One region of the Streptomyces sp. NPDC052396 genome, then DNA from elsewhere that is predicted to be linked to it. Evidence: riboswitches for the same ligand, from Rfam matches in the RefSeq annotation. Region 1 holds a riboswitch; each other region holds the start of a gene.
The links. Region 1 has a riboswitch for cobalamin ahead of ACIHFE_RS15965 (HoxN/HupN/NixA family nickel/cobalt transporter). Riboswitches for the same ligand answer to the same signal wherever they lie in the genome.

Region 2: it holds a riboswitch for cobalamin, as region 1 does, so the genes downstream of both, ACIHFE_RS28115 (HoxN/HupN/NixA family nickel/cobalt transporter) here and ACIHFE_RS15965 (HoxN/HupN/NixA family nickel/cobalt transporter) in region 1, are expected to answer to the same signal.
Region 3: it holds a riboswitch for cobalamin, as region 1 does, so the genes downstream of both, ACIHFE_RS05940 (ribonucleoside-diphosphate reductase subunit alpha) here and ACIHFE_RS15965 (HoxN/HupN/NixA family nickel/cobalt transporter) in region 1, are expected to answer to the same signal.

What each region holds. Positions count from the first base shown of each region.
Region 1 covers NZ_JBIUAW010000005.1:431,100-434,620, reverse strand. The annotation lists gene metE (5-methyltetrahydropteroyltriglutamate--homocysteine S-methyltransferase) at 1-905, shown strand, start outside; gene ACIHFE_RS15970 (acyl-CoA thioesterase) at 920-1,417, shown strand; gene ACIHFE_RS15965 (HoxN/HupN/NixA family nickel/cobalt transporter) at 1,492-2,628, opposite strand; cobalamin riboswitch at 2,662-2,858, opposite strand; gene ACIHFE_RS15960 (DNA-directed RNA polymerase subunit alpha) at 3,488-3,521, opposite strand, start outside.
Region 2 covers NZ_JBIUAW010000012.1:182,910-186,430, forward strand. The annotation lists gene ACIHFE_RS28105 (YoaK family protein) at 1-387, shown strand, start outside; gene ACIHFE_RS28110 (hypothetical protein) at 421-591, opposite strand; gene ACIHFE_RS28115 (HoxN/HupN/NixA family nickel/cobalt transporter) at 711-1,832, opposite strand; cobalamin riboswitch at 1,862-2,082, opposite strand; gene ACIHFE_RS28120 (APC family permease) at 2,305-3,521, shown strand, end outside.
Region 3 covers NZ_JBIUAW010000002.1:194,168-197,688, reverse strand. The annotation lists gene ACIHFE_RS05945 (MMPL family transporter) at 1-455, opposite strand, end outside; cobalamin riboswitch at 655-795, shown strand; gene ACIHFE_RS05940 (ribonucleoside-diphosphate reductase subunit alpha) at 951-3,335, shown strand; gene ACIHFE_RS05935 (ribonucleotide-diphosphate reductase subunit beta) at 3,392-3,521, shown strand, end outside.

The DNA.
Region 1 (3,521 bases):
AGGCACGCATCGAGGCCGAGATCCGCGAGGTGATCGCCTTCCAGGAGAAGGCCGGAGTCGACGTCCTGGTGCACGGCGAACCCGAACGCAACGACATGGTCCAGTACTTCGCCGAACAGCTCACCGGCTACCTCGCCACCCAGCACGGCTGGGTCCAGTCCTACGGCACCCGCTACGTCCGCCCGCCGATCCTGGCCGGCGACATCTCCCGCCCCGAGCCGATGACGGTCCGCTGGACCCGCTACGCCCAGTCGCTCACCGACCGCCCGGTCAAGGGCATGCTCACCGGGCCTGTCACCATGCTCGCCTGGTCCTTCGTCCGCGACGACCAGCCCCTCGCCGACACCGCACGCCAGGTCGCTCTCGCCCTGCGCGATGAAGTGCGTGACCTCGAAGCGACGGGCACCTCCGTCATCCAGGTCGATGAGCCTGCCCTGCGCGAAACCCTGCCACTGCGGGGCGCCGACCGCCCCGCCTACCTGAGCTGGGCCACCCAGGCGTTCCGCCTTGCCACCAGCGGCGTCCGGCCGGACACCCAGATCCACACCCATATGTGCTACGCGGAGTTCGGGGAGATTCTCGCTGCCATCGAGGACCTCGACGCGGACGTGATCAGCTTGGAGGCGGCCCGCTCCCATATGCAGATCACGGCCGAGCTGGCCACCGCCGGCTATCCACGGGAGGTGGGGCCCGGGGTGTACGACATCCACTCCCCCCGCGTCCCGGCCGAGAAGGAGATCACCGGCCTCATCGACCGGGCACTGCGCGCCGTACCCGCCGAACGGCTGTGGATCAATCCGGACTGCGGTCTGAAGACCCGCTCCTGGGGCGAGGTCCGCCCAGCCCTGGAACTGATGACCGCAGCCGCCCGGCACGCCCGCCACCAGCTCTCCACCGAGGGCTGAGAGGCCGCCGGACCATGGACAGCAGCACCACCGGCCCGGCTCACAAGGCCCCGGCCGACTCACAGGTGACCCTCGCCCACATCATGAGCGAGCACGACACCAACCTGTACGGCACCATCCACGGCGGCGTCATCATGAAACTCATCGACGACGCCGCCGCGGCCGCCGCCGGACGGCACGCGGGCGGACCCGCCGTGACCGTCTCCGTGGACCGGATGACCTTCCTCACCCCCGTCCACGCGGGCGACCTGCTGAGCGTCCACGCAAGCGTCGAATACGCGGGACGCACCTCCATGGACGTCGGCGTGCGCGCGACCGCCGAGCGGTGGAACGCCTCCGGGCCCACCGCCGAAGTGGCCACCGCCCGGCTCACATTCGTCGCCATCGACGAGCACGGAGCCCCCCGGCCCGTACCCGAGCTGCGACCGGTCACCGCCGAGGAACACCGGCGCCATCTCCAGGCCGTACGGCGCCGCGCACTACGCGCTGACCGACGCACGGCCGCCGGCTGACCCGCGGGGCGAGGGGCCGGACTCGGCCCCCTCGCCCCGCTCCCCACGCGATCGGGAAGATCCGCCGTCGACGCTCACCGACCGTCGGTCCCCGACGCCTTCCACCGGTTCTCGACCTTGGCGACGCGCCAGTAGAGCAGGGCGCAGGCCCACACCGCGACAAACAGGCCCACGATGACAAACCCGACGTTGTTGAGGTCGATGCCGGAGATCCACCCGGTGACGGGATCGTCGAGGCTCAGCTGTTCATGGAGGACACCGATGAGTTCGATGGTGCCGATGAAGAAGGCGACGGCGATGGAGAGTCCGGTGACGGTGAGGTTGTAGTAGACCTTGCGCACCGGGTTGGAGAACGCCCAGTGGTAGGCGAAGTTCATAAAGGTGCCGTCGAGGGTGTCGAAGAGACTCATCCCGGCGGCGAACAGCAGCGGCAGGCACAGAATCGCGTACCAGGGCAGGCCGGCGGCGGCTCCGGAACCGGCCATGACCATCAGCGTGACCTCGGTGGCGGTGTCGAAGCCGATGCCGAAGAGGAGACCGACCGGGTACATCTGTCCGGGCCGGGTGATGGACTTGGTCAGCCGCCCCAGGATCCGGTTGAGGAAACCGCGATTGTCCAGATGCTTCTCGAGTTCCCTTTCGTCGAACTCCCCGGCCCGCATGGCCTTGAAGACCCGGTGGATCCCGCCCAGCGAGACGAGGTTGAGCGCCGCGATGAGGTAGAGGAAGCCACCGGAGACGGAGGTACTGACGATGCCGAGCGTCTGGTGGGTGCTGGAGGTGTCGTTGGTGAGGGTCCCGACCACCCGGGCGCCGGTGGCGATCAGTGCGGCGAGGGCGAGGACGATGCTGGAGTGGCCGAGGGCGAACCAGAACCCGACCGAGATGGGGCGCTTGCCGTCGGCCATCAGCTTGCGGGTCGTGTTGTCGATCGCGGCGATGTGATCGGCGTCGAAGGCATGCCGCATGCCCAGCGTGTACGCGGTCACGCCCAGGCCCAGGCCAAATGCCTGTTTGCCGACGGTGTAGTGGTGCGGGGCGACCATCACCACCAGGATCGCGAAGGCGACGACATGCATGGCGGCGATCACCGCCAGCAGGCCACCGGTGCGTATCCAGTCCTTGCGCTCCCAGCGGATCACCGGCGTCGCCGGGATCGCGACGGCGGCATCGGGAGCCGCCGTCGCGGAGGAGTTCGCGGGCATAGTCATGTCAGGGCAGCCTCTCCAGCACCTCGTGGATGGGTCATCATGCGGTGCCGTGGCCGGTCTCCTGGCTGACGGGTCGAACGCCGCCGCACCTGGCCTTCCAGGACCTGAGTCCCGTGGCTTCCCCGCCACAGGCGGGAGCGGGGGCAGTGCGGCAACTTCCCGATCACAGTGGCGAGGGCCGCTCCGGTTTCGCACCGGTCTTCCCGAACACCACGGCGAGGACACCGTAGAGTTCCCGCCACTTTGGCGACAAGCCTCCGTAGCTCGGCAGGTGTCGCCAGCGCATGAGAAGGCGCAGAGAGGGGGCGTATGCATCCGATTCGCGCCGAGAGCGTGCATCACCGCGCCGTTGACGACCGCACGGTCTGCGCCGTCGACGATATCGGTGACCGTGAACAGGTACCCACGACGGCGCGGGGCTCGGCCTCGCCCTCGCCCGCCGCCTCGCACGAGCCGCGGGCGGCGACATCGAACTGCCGGCACAGCCCAGGGCGCCGCCTTCACCGTCACCCTCCCCAGCGGAGGCCGATAGCCATGCCGCCGCCCGCTCCACAACAAACCCCCAGGTGGTCAGCCTGGGGATAGGCGTCGTGCACCGGATCCGCACCAGAGGTCCGCAGCCAGGCCGGCCTCAGACCGGGCATGTTGCGCGATCAGCTTCTCGACCTGCTGCTTCCCCGCCTGGATTCTGCCGTGCCTTTGCGAGCCGTATTCCGGCACCTCAGTGCAGAGCATCGCGAGGAATTGCCGTGCCAGCGTGGCCGGGAGTCTGCGCGGAGCCTCCGCAGCGAGGGGGCAGGCAAGACGCTGCTGTACGCGGCAGTTCCTCCCCGCCGCACAAATACACGATGGATCTTCCTCAGTACTGCTCGGTTTCCATGAAATCCGTGCTC
Region 2 (3,521 bases), on a different contig from region 1:
CTGACCCTGGAGGCCGCGGGCATGGTGCTGGCGCTGGCGATCACCGCCATCGCCCCGCTGAACGAGGTGCGTTATGCGGTGATCGCCCTGCTGGGCCTGGCCATGGGCTGCCGCAACGCCATGACCCGCCGGGTGGGCCTGCCCGACCTGACCACCACGGTGCTCACCGGGACGCTGACCGGCCTGGCCGCCGAGTCCTCGGTCGCCGGCGGCGACAACCCCCGCTTCCGGCGCCGCTTCGGCTCGGTGCTGCTGATGTTCACCGGCGCCCTGGCCGGTGCCTGGCTGCTCAGGGTCCACGGGCTCACCACCTGTCTGGTGGCGGACGCGGCGGCCGTACTGGCCATCCTGGCGGGCTACCTGCTGGCGGCCCGCCGGCGCCGCTGAGGGGCGACGGCCCGCACCCGGCGAGGGCGCGAACTACCGCCGCTCCTCCTCGGAGAGAGCGCTGCGCACCTCCTCACCGGCCTTGTCCAGTTCCTCCGGTGTCTTCTCGCGCAGCGCCTTCTCCTGTTCCGCCCTGGTCATGCCGGTCAGGAAGAACCTGGCGTTGTCGGAGAGCTTCTTGCGCTTGTCCTCGGGCTTGCCCACGGCAGCGTCCTTCCGGGAAGTGGGTCGCTTCCCTTCAGTGGACCGCCGCCGGGGCGGGATCCGCCTGCGGAACTCGGCCATCCGGACGGTCCGCCCCCGGCGGCCCGCGCTCGGCCCGGTCAGCCCTCCGGCGACGCCTCGGCCGTCCGCGCCGCCCAGCGCTGCTCGACCCGTCCGAAGCGCCAGAAGGCCAGGGCGGCGGCCCAGACCACCACAAACAGGCCGACGATGACAAAGCCCACATTGTCCAGGTTGAGCCCGGCGACCCAGCCGGTGAGCCCGTCGTTCAGCCCGAGCTTCTCATGCAGCACGCCGACCAGCTCGATGGTGCCGATCAGGAAGGCGACCGCGATGGACAGGCCGGTGATGGTGAGGTTGTAGTAGACCTTGCGCACCGGGTTGGAGAACGCCCACTGGTAGGCGAAGTTCATAAAGGTCCCGTCGAGCGTGTCGAACAGGCTCATCCCGGCGGCGAACAGCAGCGGCAGGCAGAGGATGGCGTACCAGGGCAGCCCCGCGGCGGCCCCGCTGCCCGCCATCACCATCAGGGTGACCTCGGTGGCGGTGTCAAAGCCCAGCCCGAACAGGAAGCCCAGCGGAAACATCTGGCCCGGGCGGGAGATGGAGCGGGTGAGGCGGCCCAGGATGCGGTTCATAAAGCCCCGGGAGTCCAACTGCTCTTCCAGTTCGGCCTCGTTGAAGCGGCCCTCGCGCATGGTGCGGAAGATGCGCAGGATCCCGGCGAGCGCCACCAGGTTGAGCGCGGCGATCAGGTAGAGGAAGCCGCCGGAGACGGTGGTGCCCACCACACCCAGGGTCTGGTGGGTGGTGGACTCCTCGTTCATCAGGGTCCCGGCCAGATGTGTGCCGCCGGAGACCAGGGCCGCCATCACCACCACCACGGAGGAGTGGCCCAGGGCGAACCAGAAGCCCACCGAGACCGGCCGTTTGCCGTCGGCCATCAGCTTGCGGGTGGTGTTGTCGATGGCGGCTATGTGGTCGGCGTCGAAGGCATGCCGCATGCCCAGGGTGTAGGCGGTGACGCCGAGGCCGATGCCGTAGACCTCGCTGCCCACCTTGTAGTGGTTGGGCACGATCAGCAGGAAGAGCACGCCGAACGCGACGATGTGCAGGGCGGCTATGACGGCCAGCAGACCGGCGGTGCGCACGGTGTCCTGGCGGCGCCAGCGGAAGGAAGTGACCGGCGCGACGCCGGTGGTATCAGTAGGGGGCAGGCTCATCTGCCGTTCACGCTCCAGCACCTCGTGGATCGATTCTGAGATGCCGTGGCCGGTCTCCTGGCTTACGGGTTTTCCCGCGCCCGTCCCAGCCTTCCCGGCAGCCGGCTGCTGCCAGTGGCTCCGTACCCGCCGCAAGGGCGCGCACGGAAGGGGACGGTAACTCCCCGATCACAGTGGCGAGGGCCGCTCCGGACTCCGGACCCAAGGTCCGTCACCGGTCTTCCCGAGCACCACGGCCGCACCACCCTAGCTCCCCCAGGCGGCCATGTGGCCGAGAAGTGGTGATGGTCATGCCTTGACGCGCACCCATCAACCCCGCCAGAGTCTCCCGCACCCCTCGGACGAACTCCCGTGCGCTGTTCGGGCGGAGCCGGGACATCCATGCTGCTCAACCCTGTCCATGTGATGGACGCGTCAGGCGGGCCGGTGCTACGAGTGCGAGTGCAGCAGACCACGAGGAGAGGTTGACTCCATGGCAGACCCAGATACCGGGCCCACCGGGAACCCGGGATTCGTCCGGCGGATCGGCCTGTTCCAGGCCACCGCCATCAACATGGCCCAGATGTGCGGCATCGGCCCCTTCGTCACCATCCCCCTGATGGTCGCCGCCTTCGGCGGTCCGCACGCCGTCATCGGCTTTGTCGCGGGCGCGGTGCTCGCGCTCGCCGACGGGCTGGTCTGGGCCGAGTTGGGCGCCTCACTGCCCGGGGCCGGCGGCAGTTATGTCTATCTGCGGCAGGCCTTCCAGTACCGCACCGGAAAGCTGATGCCCTTCCTGTTCGTCTGGACGGCGATGCTCTACATCCCGCTCGCCATGTCCACCGGAGTCATCGGCTTTGTCCAGTATCTCGCCTATCTCTGGCCGGATATGACGCAGACTCAGGGCGATCTCACCGGCATCGGGCTGATTGTGCTGGTGGTGGCGCTGCTATGGGGCCGGGTGGAACACCATGCCCGGATCAGCGTGCTGCTGTGGTGCGTGATGATCGCCTCGGTGGTGATGGTCATCCTCGCCGCCTTCACCCACTTCAGCCCACACCGTGCCTTCACCTACCCCGCGCATGCCTTTGAGTTGACGACCAATCACTTCTGGATCGGTTTCGCGGCCGGGCTCACCATCGGCATCTATGACTACGGCGGTTACTGGACCACCGCCTATATGGGCGCCGAGATCAAGGACCCGGGGCGGGTGCTGCCGCGCTCCATCATCTACTCGATCGTCGGCATCATGGCCATCTATCTGCTGTTGCAGATCGGCACCCTGGGCGTGGTCGACTGGCAGGACATGCTGGATCCCCACAACAGCGCCTCCTCATCGGTGGCTTCGGCGGTGCTGGAGAAGACCTGGGGCAAGAAGGCGGCGGACGTGGCCACCGTGCTGGTGCTGATCACGGCGGTGGCCTCGATCTTCACCGGGCTGCTGGGCGCCTCCCGGATCCCCTATGACGCGGCGCGGGAGAAGGTCTTCTTCCGCCCCTTCGGCTCGCTGCATCCGCGTCACCGCTTCCCCTGGCTGAGCCTGCTGGCCATGGGGGCGATCGGCATCGTGGGCTTCCTGGTCGGCCGGCACACAGATCTGGCGACCCTGATCCAACTGCTCACCACCGTCGTGGTGTTGGTGCAGGCCCTCGGCCAGGTCGCCGCCGTCACGGTGCTCAGGCGCCGGCAGCCGTCCCTCCGCCGCCCTTA
Region 3 (3,521 bases), on a different contig from region 1:
GTCTCCCGGTCGGTCACCGCCTTGCTCGCCGCGCGCACCGCGCGTTCATCGCCGGTGAAGCGCACCGCCACCACGGCGCTGTGCCCGTCGCGGGCGCGCAACTCGGCCGGGTGCCGCGGCCAGTAGCCGCGCACCCAGGCGATATGCGGGTCGGCGGTGAGCCGGGCGGTCAGTTCGCGGCCGGCCCGCTCGGCCTCCGGGGCGTCCAGGGAACCCTTCGCGGTCGCCAACAACAGCAACTGGGGCTGCCCCGCGTGGAAGCGGTCGGCCAGCAGGGCATCGGCCCGGGTGGACTCGGCGCCGGCGGGCGTCCAGCCCCCGGGCGCCAGTCTTTCTCCGACCCCCCGGCCGCCCAGTCCGGCCGCCAGGGCCACCAGGGCGAGCAGCAGGAGGGCGCGCAGAGCGCGCCGGCGAGTACCGTAGACGGTCTTTGCCAGGGAGAAGCGGAGAGCCATCACATGGGCGTCCTTCGCAGGGTCGGACGGGGCCAGGAATTACTCATTCCGTAGATTAATCACAATGCGTCAAGAAGCGAACACAAGCCTCGATCAGGGCGCGTCGATACCGGCCTCCAGAGTGTCCCCAGCACGGCAATCAGGCCCAGCCCTGGGCGCACTATCACGATCCCGGCACTACATGTGGGGGTGCCTTTGCCGCCCGGCACTAGATGTATGCTCGTCTTCGCTGTCGCCGCAGGGGAATCCGGTGGAAATCCGGAACTGTCCCGCAACGGTGTATGTGTGCTCTTTTGACGCACCACCAGTCCGAGGACCTGCCGACAGCACGCCCATGACCGAGCCGTACGGCTTGGCCTGGGCGTGGAATACGTCCGGGCCTCGCGGGTTGGGCCGAGGGACGCGGTGTGGTGCTGCCCTGACGCGCTCAGGGCTGCCCTGACGCGCCCTTGCCGCTCTCCCGCCCGGCCCCCAGCCGAGCGAGGGAGAGCCCCAGTGACCATCGCGCCCGCAGATCCGGTCTCAGTTTCAGCGGAGGCGTCCGGCGGTCCCGGGACCGCGCTGCTGCGCACCCTGACCGAACTGACCGCCGATCTGCCCGCCACGGACCCCGGCAAGGTCGCCGCGGCCGCCCTGCGCGGCCGGCACCCCGGCTCCGACGAGGCCGAGCTGCGCTCGCTGGCCACCGAGGCCGCCGCCGGCCTGATCGCCGAGGAGCCCGAGTACTCCAAGCTGGCCGCCCGGCTGCTCACCCTGGCCATCCGCGAGGAGGCCGCCGGCCAGGGCGCCGTCTCCTTCACCGCCTCGGTCGCGGTCGGCCACCGCGAGGGCCTGATCGGCGACGAGACGGCCGCGTTCGTCACCGCCCACGCCGGGCGCTTGGACGCCCTGGTGGACGCGGCGCTGGGGGATGGCGCCGACGACCGCTTCGGCTACTTCGGCCTGCGCACCCTGCACAGCCGCTACCTGCTGCGCCACCCGATCACCCGCCAGGTGATCGAGACCCCGCAGCACTTCCTGCTGCGGGTGGCCTGCGGCCTGGCCGAGGACCACTCGGAGCGGGCGCTGGCGGACGTGGCCGAGCTCTACCGGCTCACCAGCACGCTCTCCTACCTGCCCTCCTCCCCCACCCTGTTCAACTCCGGCACCCGGCACCCGCAGATGTCCTCCTGCTACCTGCTGGACTCCCCGCTGGACGAGCTGGACTCCATCTACGAGCGCTACCACCAGGTGGCCCGGCTGTCGAAGCACGCCGGCGGCATCGGCCTGTCCTACTCCCGCATCCGCTCCCGCGGTTCGCTGATCCGGGGCACCAACGGCCACTCCAATGGCATCGTGCCCTTCCTGCGCACCCTGGACGCCTCGGTGGCGGCCGTCAACCAGGGCGGCCGGCGCAAGGGCGCGGCCTGCGTCTACCTGGAGACCTGGCACGCGGACATCGAGGAGTTCCTGGAGCTGCGGGACAACACGGGCGAGGAGGCCCGCCGCACCCACAACCTCAACATCGCGCACTGGATCCCGGACGAGTTCATGCGCCGGGTGGAGGCGGACGCCGACTGGTCGCTGTTCTCCCCGGTGGACACCCCGGACCTGGTCGACCTCTACGGCGATGAGTTCGACGCCGCGTACCGCGCCTACGAGGCCGCGGGCAAGGCCGTCAAGACCATCCCGGCCCGGGTGCTCTACGCCCGGATGATGCGCACCCTGGCGCAGACCGGCAACGGCTGGATGACCTTCAAGGACGCCGCCAACCGCACCGCCAACCAGACGGCGGAGCCGGGCAAGGTCGTCCACTCCTCCAACCTCTGCACCGAGATCCTCGAGGTGACGAACGACGGCGAGACGGCCGTCTGCAACCTCGGCTCGGTCAACCTCGCCGCGCACCTGGGTGCCGACGGCGAGATGGACTGGGAGAAGCTGGACCGCACCGTCCGCACGGCCGTGACCTTCCTCGACCGCGTGGTGGACATCAACTTCTACCCGACCGAGCAGGCCGGCAACTCCAACTCCCGCTGGCGGCCGGTGGGTCTGGGCCTGATGGGCCTTCAGGATGTGTTCTTCCGGCTGCGGCTGCCCTTCGACTCCGCCGAGGCCAAGGAGCTGTCCACCCGGATCTCCGAGCGGATCATGCTGGCCGCGTACGAGGCCTCCGCCGACCTCGCCGAGCGGCACGGCGCGCACCCGGCCTGGTCCGCGACCCGCACCGCCCGCGGGGTGCTGCACCCCGACCACTACCCCAACGCGGTGGCCGCCTGGGCGGACCGCTGGGAGGCGCTGCGCACCCGCATCGCCTCGGTGGGCATGCGCAATTCGCTGCTGCTGGCCATCGCCCCGACGGCCACCATCGCCTCCATCGCGGGCGTCTATGAGTGCATCGAGCCGCAGGTGTCCAACCTGTTCAAGCGCGAGACGCTCAGCGGTGAGTTCCTCCAGGTCAACACCTACCTGGTGGAAGACCTCAAGAAGCTGGGCGTATGGGACCGGACCACCCGGGACGCCATGACGGACGCCAATGGCTCCATCCAGGAGATGAACTGGATCCCGCAGGAGGTGCGCGACCTCTACCGCACCGCCTGGGAGATCCCGCAGCGCTCCCTGATCGACATGGCCGCGGCCCGTACCCCGTACCTGGACCAGAGCCAGTCGCTGAACCTGTTCATGGCCTCGCCGACCATCGGCAAGCTCAGCTCGATGTACGCGTACGCCTGGAAGCAGGGCATCAAGACGACGTACTACCTGCGCTCGCGCCCGGCCACCCGGATCGCCCGCGCGGCGTCCGCCTCGGCCGCCGCCACCATCCCCGTCCAGCAGGCCGCGCCCGACGCGGACGCCATCGCCTGCTCCCTTGAGAACCCCGAGTCCTGCGAGGCCTGCCAGTGACCACCGAACGCCAGAAGAACCTGCTCGACCCCGGCTTCGAGCTGACGCTGCGCCCGATGCGGTACCCGGACTTCTACGACCGCTACCGCGACGCGATCAAGAACACCTGGACCGTGGAGGAGGTCGACCTCCACTCGGACGTGGCCGACCTCGCCAAGCTCTCGCCGGGCGAGCAGCACATGATCG